Regions from separate parts of the Pseudomonas sp. p50(2008) genome, predicted to be linked through region 3. Evidence: predicted binding sites of a transcription regulator. Region 3 holds the regulator's gene; each other region holds the start of a gene.
What was found. The regulator sigma-54, encoded in region 3, starts transcription at its own class of promoters, with help from an activator protein. The targets are predictions, from matches to a motif close to ANTGGCATNNANNTTGCTNT.
Positions count from the first base shown of each region.

Region 1: a site for sigma-54 is predicted at 1,685-1,704, ahead of H7698_RS03200 (circularly permuted type 2 ATP-grasp protein). Genes of this name have one in related genera too.
Region 2: a site for sigma-54 is predicted at 2,359-2,378, ahead of H7698_RS04185 (flagellar basal body rod protein FlgF). Genes of this name have one in related genera too.

Region 1 is NZ_JACMYF010000001.1:716,090-719,938, reverse strand. Features, by position in the region: gene H7698_RS03220 (hypothetical protein) at 1-51, shown strand, start outside; gene H7698_RS03215 (PLDc N-terminal domain-containing protein) at 133-324, shown strand; gene H7698_RS03210 (hypothetical protein) at 545-778, shown strand; gene H7698_RS03205 (ribonuclease E inhibitor RraB) at 991-1,332, shown strand; gene H7698_RS03200 (circularly permuted type 2 ATP-grasp protein) at 1,736-3,145, shown strand; gene H7698_RS03195 (alpha-E domain-containing protein) at 3,158-3,849, shown strand, end outside.
Region 2 is NZ_JACMYF010000001.1:927,024-930,872, forward strand. Features, by position in the region: gene flgH (flagellar basal body L-ring protein FlgH) at 1-680, opposite strand, end outside; gene flgG (flagellar basal-body rod protein FlgG) at 733-1,518, opposite strand; gene H7698_RS04185 (flagellar basal body rod protein FlgF) at 1,564-2,304, opposite strand; gene H7698_RS04190 (sigma-54-dependent transcriptional regulator) at 2,668-3,849, opposite strand, start outside.
Region 3 is NZ_JACMYF010000003.1:555,830-559,678, forward strand. Features, by position in the region: gene lptA (lipopolysaccharide transport periplasmic protein LptA) at 1-411, shown strand, start outside; gene lptB (LPS export ABC transporter ATP-binding protein) at 411-1,136, shown strand; gene H7698_RS11045 (RNA polymerase factor sigma-54) at 1,320-2,813, shown strand; gene hpf (ribosome hibernation-promoting factor, HPF/YfiA family) at 2,887-3,195, shown strand; gene ptsN (PTS IIA-like nitrogen regulatory protein PtsN) at 3,208-3,672, shown strand; gene rapZ (RNase adapter RapZ) at 3,675-3,849, shown strand, end outside.

The sequences.
Region 1 (3,849 bases), on a different contig from region 3:
ATTGCCGCTGCGCCATCCCTGGAAGCGCTCAAAGTCGCCATCCACGTTTAAGCCAGCAAACGGCTAATAAAACGGAACCCTTGTGAGGGCCGGCTATCCTAAGAGGGCAAACCACTCTTAGGGAGCGTCACCATGGGTTCCACGTTCAACGGTCTGATTGGCCTGATTATTCTCGCCCTGGACATCTGGGCCATCATCAACGTACTGAAAAGTGGCGCATCAACCGGCATGAAAATCGTCTGGGTGCTGCTGATTCTGCTGCTGCCGGTTCTGGGCCTGATTATCTGGGCCATCGCCGGACCACGGGGTAATGTGCGGATCTGATCGAACATGCAAATCCGACACTTTTCTCTGTAGGAATGAGCCTGCATCGCGATGCGGTCTGTCTGTCACATGCTTGCTGAATATGCCGCCGTCATCGCGAGCAGGCTCGCTCCCACACGTTCTATTTTTTCATGTCAGCGCGCATCCGTTTGAACGATCACTCAGCGTAAAAGTCCAGATACATGTAAGCCCACTTGCGGGTTTTATCGAGGAGGCAGTGATGCAAAAGTGGAAAATCACTTTCGTGGATGATCACGGTGAAACAGTCGACGAAGTCTTTGAGTGCGACGAGTGCCCGGACAACGAGCACGCCGCCAAACTCATCAAGGCCCGTCTCCTGCCGGTCGCTGCCGAACTGGATCTGAACGATCTGGAAGGGCGAACCGATGATGCAAGCGTCAAAAGTCTCAAAACCCAGAACAGCATACAAATCCTCGGCATTACTCCCGTCTGATACAACTCCTGTCACATTGATAACAGGCCTTGGCAGCTGCTCGGTCAAAGGGCTACTCTGCAAGCGAGATCAGCGATTGGATCGCTAAGGTCTGGTCTTGTCAGCTACATGCTTGTTCCCATCGGCAACCTGGTTGTCGTATCGCCCTCACCAATCGGCTGAGGGCGTCGGGAGTACGGAAAGTCTATCCATCGGATTCAGGAGGACGTTTCATGAGCACAGCCTATCAAGAAGACATCAGCAGCAGCGTGCTGCGCCGCATGAAAGAAGGCGGTTTCGACTTTTCAAAATTCCATCCCATCGAGTTCTACGCCATTTTTCCCGACGAGGAGCGGGCTCGCAGAGCAGCAGGTCACTACCGTGGTGAATCCTTGAATGCGCAAATCAGCGTGCGCGATGACGGCGCCTGGGCGCTGGAACTGAGCAAGGTCATGTACGCCACCTACGATGACATTGGCGATTTCGAGCAGGGTTTCGAGGCGGTGGTTGAGCCTCTGGGCGGCATCATCGAAGGATGGGGCGTGAAGCAGGAGGTACGAGGGCTACTCGCATAACACTATGAACAGCAACATTACTCAGCAACGGCTGACCTTCGGGTTGGCCGTTTTCGTTTGCGCTTGATAAACATCTTTTGCTCTTGTCTTTGATTCATAACATTTCAAAAGGCAAAAAAAAGCCGCCCAAAACAGGCGGCTAAAAGGGAAGTTCGGTGAGCTTTTCCAGCGAATGCGCCAATTATCCGCGGCCTCAGCCAAGCAGTGAAATCAACTCTGACTATGCTGGTGATAGCGACAGCATTGCTTCGCAATGGAGCGGGGGCGATCAGGTTGGGGCATTTGCCGCACAGGATTGGTGCGGTATGGCTGAGGCGTTTATCCAACCGATTGATAACAAAGCGTTTATGCCGATGGCACGGGCCTTGCGATGCCTAGATGTCCGGGTGACAAGGAGTACGGCATGATCCGCACCTATTTTGATGAAATGTACGATGCCGGCGGCCAGGTCCGCCCGCATTATCGGGAGTTTGCCCGCTGGCTTGCCGAGACGCCTGACGAGCTTCTGGCGCAACGTCGACGCGAGGCCGATCTGTTGTTTCACCGCGCCGGAATTACCTTCACGCTCTACGGTGACGAGCAGGGCACGGAGCGTCTGATTCCTTTCGACACCATCCCGCGCAGCATTCCCGCCAGCGAGTGGCGCGTCGTTGAGCGCGGCTGTATCCAGCGGGTCAAGGCGTTGAACATGTTCCTCACCGACCTTTACCACGAGCAGCGCATCATCAAGGCCGGCATCATTCCGGCCGAGCAGGTGCTGGCCAACGAGCAGTACCAGTTGGCGATGCAAGGGCTTGATCTGCACCGGGATATCTATAGCCACATCTCCGGCGTCGATCTGGTGCGTGACGGCGACGGCACCTATTACGTGCTCGAAGACAATCTTCGAACGCCGAGCGGCGTCAGCTACATGCTCGAAGACCGCAAGATGATGATGCGGCTGTTCCCCGAACTGTTTTCGGCCCAGCGCATTGCCCCCATCGACCACTATCCCAACCTGCTGCTCGACACGCTGAAAAGCTCCAGCCCGATCGATAACCCGAGCGTGGTGGTGCTGACGCCGGGGCGCTTCAACAGTGCATTTTTCGAGCATGCGTTTCTGGCGCGGGAAATGGGCGTTGAGCTGGTGGAAGGTGCGGACCTGTTCGTGCGGGACGACAAGGTGTTCATGCGCACCACCGACGGACCAAAAGCCGTCGACGTGATTTACCGTCGTCTCGACGATGCCTTTCTCGATCCGCTGGCGTTCAACCCGGACTCGATGCTCGGCGTGCCGGGGCTGCTGTCGTCCTACCGCTCGGGCAACGTGGTGCTGGCGAATGCCATCGGCACCGGGGTAGCGGACGACAAGTCGGTGTATCCCTTTGTCACCGACATGATCCGCTTTTACCTGGATGAAGAGCCGATCCTGAAGAATGTGCCGACGTTCCAGTGCCGTAATCCTTCTGAACTTTCCCACGTGCTGGCCAATCTTCCAGATCTGGTGGTCAAGGAAACCCAGGGGTCCGGTGGCTACGGAATGTTGGTCGGGCCAGCGGCGACCGCGGCGGAAATCGAGTCGTTCCGCGCACGCATCAAGGCCAAGCCCCACGCGTACATCGCGCAGCCGACCTTGTCGCTGTCGACCTGTCCGACCTTTGTTGAAAACGGCATTGCTCCACGCCACATCGACTTGCGTCCGTTTGTATTGTCTGGCCGGGAAACCCGGGTCGTGCCCGGTGGTTTGACCCGTGTCGCCCTGCGCGAAGGCTCTTTGGTGGTGAATTCCTCCCAGGGCGGCGGAACCAAGGACACCTGGGTAGTCGAGGATTGAAGGAAGCTTGCCATGTTAAGTAGAACTGCCTCGGATCTGTATTGGATGTCGCGTTACCTGGAGCGGGCGGAGAACCTCGCACGGATGCTCGACATCAGTTACTCCCTGTCACTGATGCCACAGGATGGCCGCGGTGACGGGTTGCACGAACTCGCGATGCCGCTGCTGATCACCGGCACCCTGGACGATTACCTCGAGCGCCACGGCGATCTGCATGCCGAACGCTTGCTGCATTTCTTCGCTCTGGACGCTGCCAACCCGGCGAGCATCTACAGCTGCCTGGGCGCGGCGCGGGCCAGTGCCCATGCGGTGCGTGGCCGAATCACCGCGGACATGTGGGAAAACATCAACGCCACCTGGCTGGAAATTCGCGGGATTGCCGATCAAGGTTTGAGTCGCTACGGCATGAGCCGTTTCTGTGAATGGATCAAGGAACGTTCCCACCTGTTTCGCGGCGCGTCCTACGGCACGATCATGCGCAACGATGCCTTCCGATTCATTCGCCTGGGCACCTTCATCGAACGGGCGGACAACACGCTGCGCCTGCTCGACGCCCGATACGAAATGGCCGGTGATCAAGCTGAAGCCGTGAGCGACGGCACGGCTCACGCGTATTACCAGTGGAGCGCATTGTTACGGGCCTTGTCGTCCTTCGAGGCCTACACCGAAATCTACCGTGATGCACCCGGTGCCCGGCACGTGGC
Region 2 (3,849 bases), on a different contig from region 3:
GGGCTGAGGAAGAAACGGTCGAACCAGCCTGGCTGACTCGCATCGGCAAAGGCACCGGTGCCCGAGTAGGTGATGCGTGCATCGGCGACACGGGTCGAGGAAACGGTGTTGTCGGTGGCGATGTCATCGGCCCGAACCATGCCGGCGATCCGCACCAGCTCATCGCCGGTGTTGAGGGTCAGCCACTTCTCGCCGCGCACGGCGATGATGCCGTTTGGCAGCACGTCGGCAACGGTCACGGTGATCGAACCGGTCAGGCTGTTGCTCTGCCCCGACTTGCTATCGCCCTTGGTGGCGCGGTCGCCGGCATAACCGACGTCCAGGCTCAGGTCACCACCGCCCACCGGGTCATTGGTGCTCAGGCCACCACCGAAAAACGAGCTCAGCCCGATGTCGGTCTTGCTGGTCTTGCCCACCTGCGAGTTGGCGTTTTTGCTCGCCTGTGTCCGCTCGTTCAAGGTGATGGTAATGATGTCACCGACCCGGAAAGCCTTGCGGTCGCTGTACAGGTTCTGTTCGAAACCGGCCTGGTAGATCGAGCCGTTATTGGCGGCAGCCGGCAGCGGCGTGCGCGGCAACACCGGAGCGTAATAAGGGTCATTGGGCTTGGGCGTCGGGGCGACGCAGCCCGCGAGCGCGGTGATCCCACTCAGTGCCAGAACAGATACAAAGCGATTCATGACCCTACCTCACGGTGTTGCAGGCGACCTCATGGTCGCCACATAGACTTGATTACAGATTCTGCGTTACGAACGAGAGCATCTGGTCGGCGGTGGAGATCACCTTGGAGTTCATCTCGTAGGCGCGCTGGGTGGTGATCATGTTGACCATCTCCTCAACGGTGCTGACGTTGGACGTTTCCAGGGTGTTCTGCAGCGTGGTGCCGAAACCGGCGAGGCCCGGCGTACCGACTTGCGGCGCGCCACTGGCAGCTGTTTCCAGGAACAGGTTGTTACCCACGGCTTGCAGGCCGGCCGGGTTGATGAAGTCGGCGGTTTGCAGGTTGCCGATCACCTGGGACGCGGCGTTGCCGGGAACGGTGACGGACACGGTACCGTCGCGACCGACCGTGAAGGTCTGCGCGTCGTTCGGGATGACAATGGCCGGCTCCAGGGCGAAACCGCTGGCGTTGACGATCTGGCCGTTGGAGTCCAGATGGAAAGTACCGTCACGGGTATATGACGTGGTGCCGTCCGGCTGCAGAATCTGGAAGAAACCGCGACCGTCGATGGCCATGTCAAGTGGTTGCTCGGTGGTTTGCAGGCTGCCGGCGGTGAAGTTTTTCTGGGTGCCGACGATGCGCACACCGGTACCCACTTGCAGACCCGACGGCAGTTCGCTGTCCTGGGTCGACTGGGCGCCTGGCTGGCGTTTGATCTGATAGAGCAGGTCCTGGAATTCGGCGCGGTCACGTTTGAAACCCGTGGTCGACACGTTGGCCAGGTTGTTGGAAATGGTGGTCAGGTTGGTGTCCTGGGCGGACAGACCTGTTTTGGCAACCCATAGAGCCGGAAGCATTCGATTCTCCTCGTGCGCCTGTTTTACGGCGCGACGTTCTGGTAATTAGCTGATCTGCAAGACCCGAGCCATGGCCTGGTCGTCTTCTTTGGCGGTGTTCATCATCTTGATGTGCAATTCGAATTGCTTGGCCAGCGCCAGCACCGAGGTCATTTCCTCGACGGCATTGACGTTGCTCGACTCGAGGAAACCGGACACCAGTTTCACGCCGGCATCGGCCTGTGCCGGTTTGCCGTCCTTGGTATGGATCGAACCATCCAGGCCTTTGGTCATGTTCTTGAAGTCAGGGTTGACCAGCTTGATGCGGTCGACTTCGGCCATCACTCGCGGGCCTTCGCCCATCGCACGGATGCTGATGGTGCCGTCCTCGCCAACTTCGATCTGTTGCTCGGGCGGCACGGCAATCGGTCCACCGTTGCCCATCACCGGCATACCGTTACCGGCCCGCAGCACGCCAAGGGCGTCGACGTTCAGGCTGCCGGTGCGCACATAGCTTTCACCACCATCCGGGTTCTGCACGGCGATCCAGCCATTGCCCTGAACCGCCACATCGAGATCACGACCGGTTTCCACCAGGGACCCGGCGGAGAAATCGGTGGCCGGACGCTCGGACATGGCAAACGCACGCGCCGGAAAGCTGTCGCCGAACACCGGCATCGAGCGCGCTTGCTCCAGGTCTTTCTGAAAACCGTTGGTGGAGATGTTCGCCAGGTTGTTCGCATGAGCCTTTTGCGCCAATGCATTCTGGCTGGCGCCGGTCATCGCTACATAAAGGTACTTGTCCACACTCTTTCCTCTGCATGCCGGACGTTTGCCGCCCACTGCTGTACTGCTGAGCCATAAGCAATTTGCAGACCAACTTTTTTCTGGCGGCACCGGACCCGGCAAACAAAGGACTTGAGGGGTTTCAGGAGGAAAGGAGGAATGTAGAGAAGACGAAAAACCGGCGGTGTTATGCCGCTACGCGGCAACGGCTCTGTGAAAACAGCGAGGTACCTGTAGCAGCTGTCGAGCCTGCGAGGCTGCGTTCGGCTGCGCAGCAGTCGCAAAACTAACGAATGCGTTTTACCTGAATGTTCGCGGGGAACGAACTGACGACTGCTGCGCAGCCGAACGCAGCCTCGCAGGCTCGACAGCTGCTACAGAGATCTATGCAGGGCCCGAATCCTTGCCCACCTCATACTCGCGCAACTTGTTGGCAATCGTGGTGTGCGAAACCCCCAACCGCTTGCCCAGCTGCCGGCTGCTTGGATGCTCGGAATACAGGCGCTCCAGCACTGCCTTTTCAAACCGGCCGACGATTTCGTCCAACCCGCCTTCCAGCGAAAAATCGCCCAGGGGCTGACGCACGCCATAGTCCGGCAGACGAATATGTTCCGCCTTGACGGTGCCGCCTTCGCACAGGGAAACCGCCTGGAACAAGACGTTCTCCAGCTGCCGCACATTACCGGGCCAATGGTAATGACTGAGCCGCTCCATGGCCGCTGGCGCCAACTTCGGCAACGGGCAGCCGATCTGCCGACTGGCCTGATCAAGAAAGTGCTCAACCAGCGGCGTCAGACCATCCAGACACTCTCGCAGCGGCGGGATGTGCAGAGACAGTACATTCAAGCGGTGGTACAGGTCCTGGCGAAACTCACCGCGCGCGCACAGTTCGGACAAATCCACCTGGGTCGCGCAAATCACTCGCACATCGAGGTAAACCTCTTCATCGCTGCCGACACGACGGAAGCATCCGTCCTGCAAGAAGCGCAGCAATTTCACCTGCAAGCGCGGGCTCATTTCGCCGACGCCATCGAGAAACAACGTACCGCCCGCCGTCAATTCCAGCAGCCCGAGCTTGCCTTCAGCCCGCGCGCCCTCGAAGGCGCCGGGACCGTAGCCGAACAGTTCGGTCTCGGCCATGGACTCTGGCAGGCCGGCACAGTTGAGCGCCATCAGCGGCGATTGACCGCGAGGACTGGCCAGGTGACAAGCCCGCGCCAACAGCTCTTTGCCCGTGCCGGTTTCCCCTTCTATTAAGAGTGGCGCATCCAGCGGCGCCATGCGTCGGGCTTCGCGGACCACGGCGGCCATCACCTTCGAGCTTTGGAAAATGCTGTCGAATCCACGCAATTCCTGCTTGCGCACGTTGTAGATGCGCTCGCCCACCCGATCCGCGCGGTGCAGCGTGAGTACTGCGCCGGCCATGGCCTCGCTGTCATCGTGTTCCGATTGCAGCGGTGCGATGTCCGCCAGGAACACATCGCCTTTTACCTTCACTCGCAACCCGTTGATCCGCGACTTGTTGGCGCGGACAAGTTCTGGCAGGTCGAAATCCTCAGCGTAACG
Region 3 (3,849 bases):
GGTGTTGCCACTTACACCGGCGACGTGATCATCACCCAAGGGTCGATGAAGGTTACCGGTAACAAGGTAACCATGACCCGCGCGCCGAATGGCGACATCGACGTGGTGACCTCGGTCGGCAACCTGGCTTACTTCGAGCAACTGCAAACCGCCGGCGATGCCAAACCCGTTCAGGGCTGGGGTGTGACCATCCAGTACCACGCCACGCAAAACCGCGTTGTACTGATCGACAAGGCCAAGGTCATCGACAAGGACAACAACGTCACTCAAGGCGAGAAAATCGTCTATGACACCGAGAAAAAGCTGGCGAGCGCTGGTCGCGCTACAGGTAGCAAGGTGACCGAGTCGCGTCCACGCATTGACATGGTGATTCAACCTAAAAAGAAAACCGACGAGCAGAAGGCCCAGTAATGGCAACTCTGAAAGCTCAGCATCTGGCCAAAGCCTACAAGAGCCGCCAGGTTGTGCGTGATGTCAGCCTGTCCATCGACAGCGGTCAGATCGTCGGTTTGCTCGGGCCCAACGGCGCCGGCAAGACCACCTGCTTTTATATGATTGTCGGCCTCGTGCAGGCCGATCAGGGCCGTGTACTGATCGATGACCTCGACGTCAGCCATCAGCCAATGCACGGCCGAGCCAAGGCCGGTATCGGCTATCTTCCGCAAGAGGCGTCGATCTTCCGCAAACTGTCGGTGGCCGATAACATCATGGCGATCCTCGAGACCCGCAAGGAACTCGACAAGGCGGGCCGCCGGAAGGAGCTCGAAAGCCTGCTTCAGGAATTTCACATCAGCCACATTCGCGACAACCTCGGCATGAGCCTGTCCGGCGGTGAACGTCGCCGCGTGGAGATTGCACGCGCGCTGGCCACCAACCCGAAATTCATCCTCCTCGACGAACCGTTCGCCGGCGTGGACCCGATTTCGGTGGGTGACATCAAGCAGATCATTTATCACCTCAAGGCCAAGGGCATCGGCGTCCTGATCACTGACCACAACGTCCGTGAAACCCTGGATATTTGCGAAACGGCGTATATCGTCAACGATGGCCAACTGATTGCCGAAGGCGACTCCGCCACGATCCTGGCCAACGACTTGGTCAAGGAAGTGTACCTGGGGCACGAGTTCCGCTTGTAAGCGCGGAAGTGCCTGGTCATTCGTCCGAGCGCTCGTACCGATAAAAAATCAACGTTTTTTTATTGTTACAGCGCTCTAGGCAAACGCTGCGGTTTCGGGCATATAATTTGCTTATGTTTGGCGCCTCGGCGCCCTGTAGTGGATGGCGCAAGCGCGCCGGCGAATAAGGTTTAAGCCCCTGCCATGAAACCATCGCTAGTCTTGAGAATGGGCCAGCAGCTGACGATGACACCTCAGCTGCAACAGGCCATCCGCCTTCTCCAATTGTCGACCCTGGACCTGCAACAGGAAATCCAGGAGGCTCTGGAGTCCAATCCGATGCTCGAACGCCAGGAAGAAGGCGACGACTTCGACAACGCCGATCCTTTGGCCGACAAAGCCGAACAGCAACCTAACGCCGATGTTTCGGAACCCTCCTACCAGGAAACCGCCCCTACGGTGGACAACCTCGAGGAAGGTGACTGGAACGAGCGCATCCCTAACGAATTGCCTGTTGATACCGCGTGGGAAGACGTCTACCAGACCAGCGCCAGCAGCCTGCCTAGCAACGATGACGACGAGTGGGATTTCACCACCCGCACATCCGCCGGCGAAAGCCTGCAAAGCCACTTGCTATGGCAACTGAACCTGGCACCGATGTCCGACACTGATCGCCTGATCGCCGTGACCCTGATCGATTGCATCAATAATCAGGGCTATCTGGACGAAACCCTCGAGGAAATTCTCGAAGCCTTCGACCCGGAACTGGACATCGAGCTCGATGAAATCGAAGCCGTCCTGCACCGCATCCAGCAATTCGAACCCGCCGGCATCGCCGCCCGTAACCTGGGTGAATGCCTGCTGTTGCAACTGCGCCAGTTGCCCGCCAAAACCCCTTGGCTCGCCGAAGCCAAGCGTTTGGTCACCGATTACATCGACCTGCTGGGCAGCCGTGATTACAGCCAGCTGATGCGCCGCATGAAGCTGAAGGAAGACGAACTGCGCCAGGTGATCGAACTGGTTCAGAGTCTTAATCCACGCCCGGGCTCGCAAATCGAATCCAGTGAAGCCGAATACGTCGTTCCTGATGTGATCGTGCGCAAGGACAACGAACGCTGGCTGGTCGAGCTCAACCAGGAATCGGTGCCTCGACTGCGGGTCAACGCCCAATACGCCGGCTTTGTTCGCCGCGCCGATACCAGCGCAGACAACACCTTCATGCGCAATCAGTTGCAGGAAGCTCGCTGGTTCATCAAGAGCCTGCAAAGCCGCAACGAAACGTTGATGAAAGTAGCCACCCAGATCGTCGAGCATCAGCGCGGTTTTCTGGAGTATGGCGACGAAGCCATGAAACCGCTGGTACTGCATGACATCGCTGAGGCGGTGGGCATGCACGAGTCGACGATTTCACGGGTAACCACGCAAAAATTCATGCATACCCCCCGGGGCATTTATGAACTGAAATATTTTTTCTCCAGCCACGTCAGCACTTCCGAAGGCGGCGAATGCTCTTCCACGGCGATCCGCGCGATCATCAAAAAACTGGTTGCCGCGGAAAATCAGAAAAAGCCGTTGAGTGACAGCAAGATCGCTGGTTTACTGGAGGCACAAGGCATTCAGGTGGCTCGCCGCACCGTCGCCAAGTACCGCGAATCCCTCGGGATCGCGCCTTCGAGCGAACGTAAGCGGTTGATGTAAGCCACGCCACAGCGTTCCAGTGGTAGATCATCTGATCTACCGCTTTATGCACTGGCAACGAAGGAGAAGCTGTATGCAAGTCAACATCAGTGGACACCAACTGGAAGTGACCGAACCCCTGCGCACCTATATCGGCGAAAAACTCGACCGGTTAGAGAGGCATTTCGACAAGATCACAAACGTGCAAGTCACGATGACTGTCGAGAAGCTGCTGCAGAAAATCGAAGCCACGCTGCATATCCCCGGCGGAGAAGTGGTCGCCAACGCAGAGCATTCAGACATGTATGCCGCCATCGACCTGCTGACCGACAAGCTGGATCGCCAACTCAAAAAGCATAAGGAAAAGACCCAGAGCCTCCTCCAGGGCGCAACCGGTCGTTAACACTCCCAACCCATGATCCGACTTGAAAGCATCCTGACCCCCGGCCGTTCCCTCGTGAACGTGCCGGGCGGCAGCAAAAAGAAAGCCCTCGAGCAAATTGCCAACCTAATCCACCGCGAAGTGCCGGATCTGGCCATGCAGGATGTCTTCGAGAGCCTGGTCGCCCGTGAAAAACTCGGTTCTACCGGTTTTGGCAACGGCATCGCGATCCCCCACTGCCGCCTCAAAGGCTGCGAAAGTCCAATCAGTGCATTGATGCACCTGGACGCCCCCATCGATTTCGACGCCATCGACGGCGCTCCGGTTGACCTGCTGTTTGTTCTGCTGGTCCCGCAAGCCGCCACCGATGCGCACCTGGAGCTACTTCGTCAGATCGCCAGCATGCTCGATCGCAAGGAAGTGCGCGAAAAACTGCGTAGTGCCTCGAGCAATGAAGCCTTGTATCAGGTTGTCCTGGACGAGCAGAACGGTCAGTAATCATGCGCTTGATCATTGTCAGTGGCCGTTCCGGCTCAGGTAAAAGTACCGCGCTCGATGTCCTTGAAGACAACGGTTACTACTGCATCGACAACTTGCCCGCAGGGCTTCTGCCTGAATTGGCCGAACGCGCACTGATTCACACGGAACTGGCGCAACCGCTGGTGGCCGTGTCCA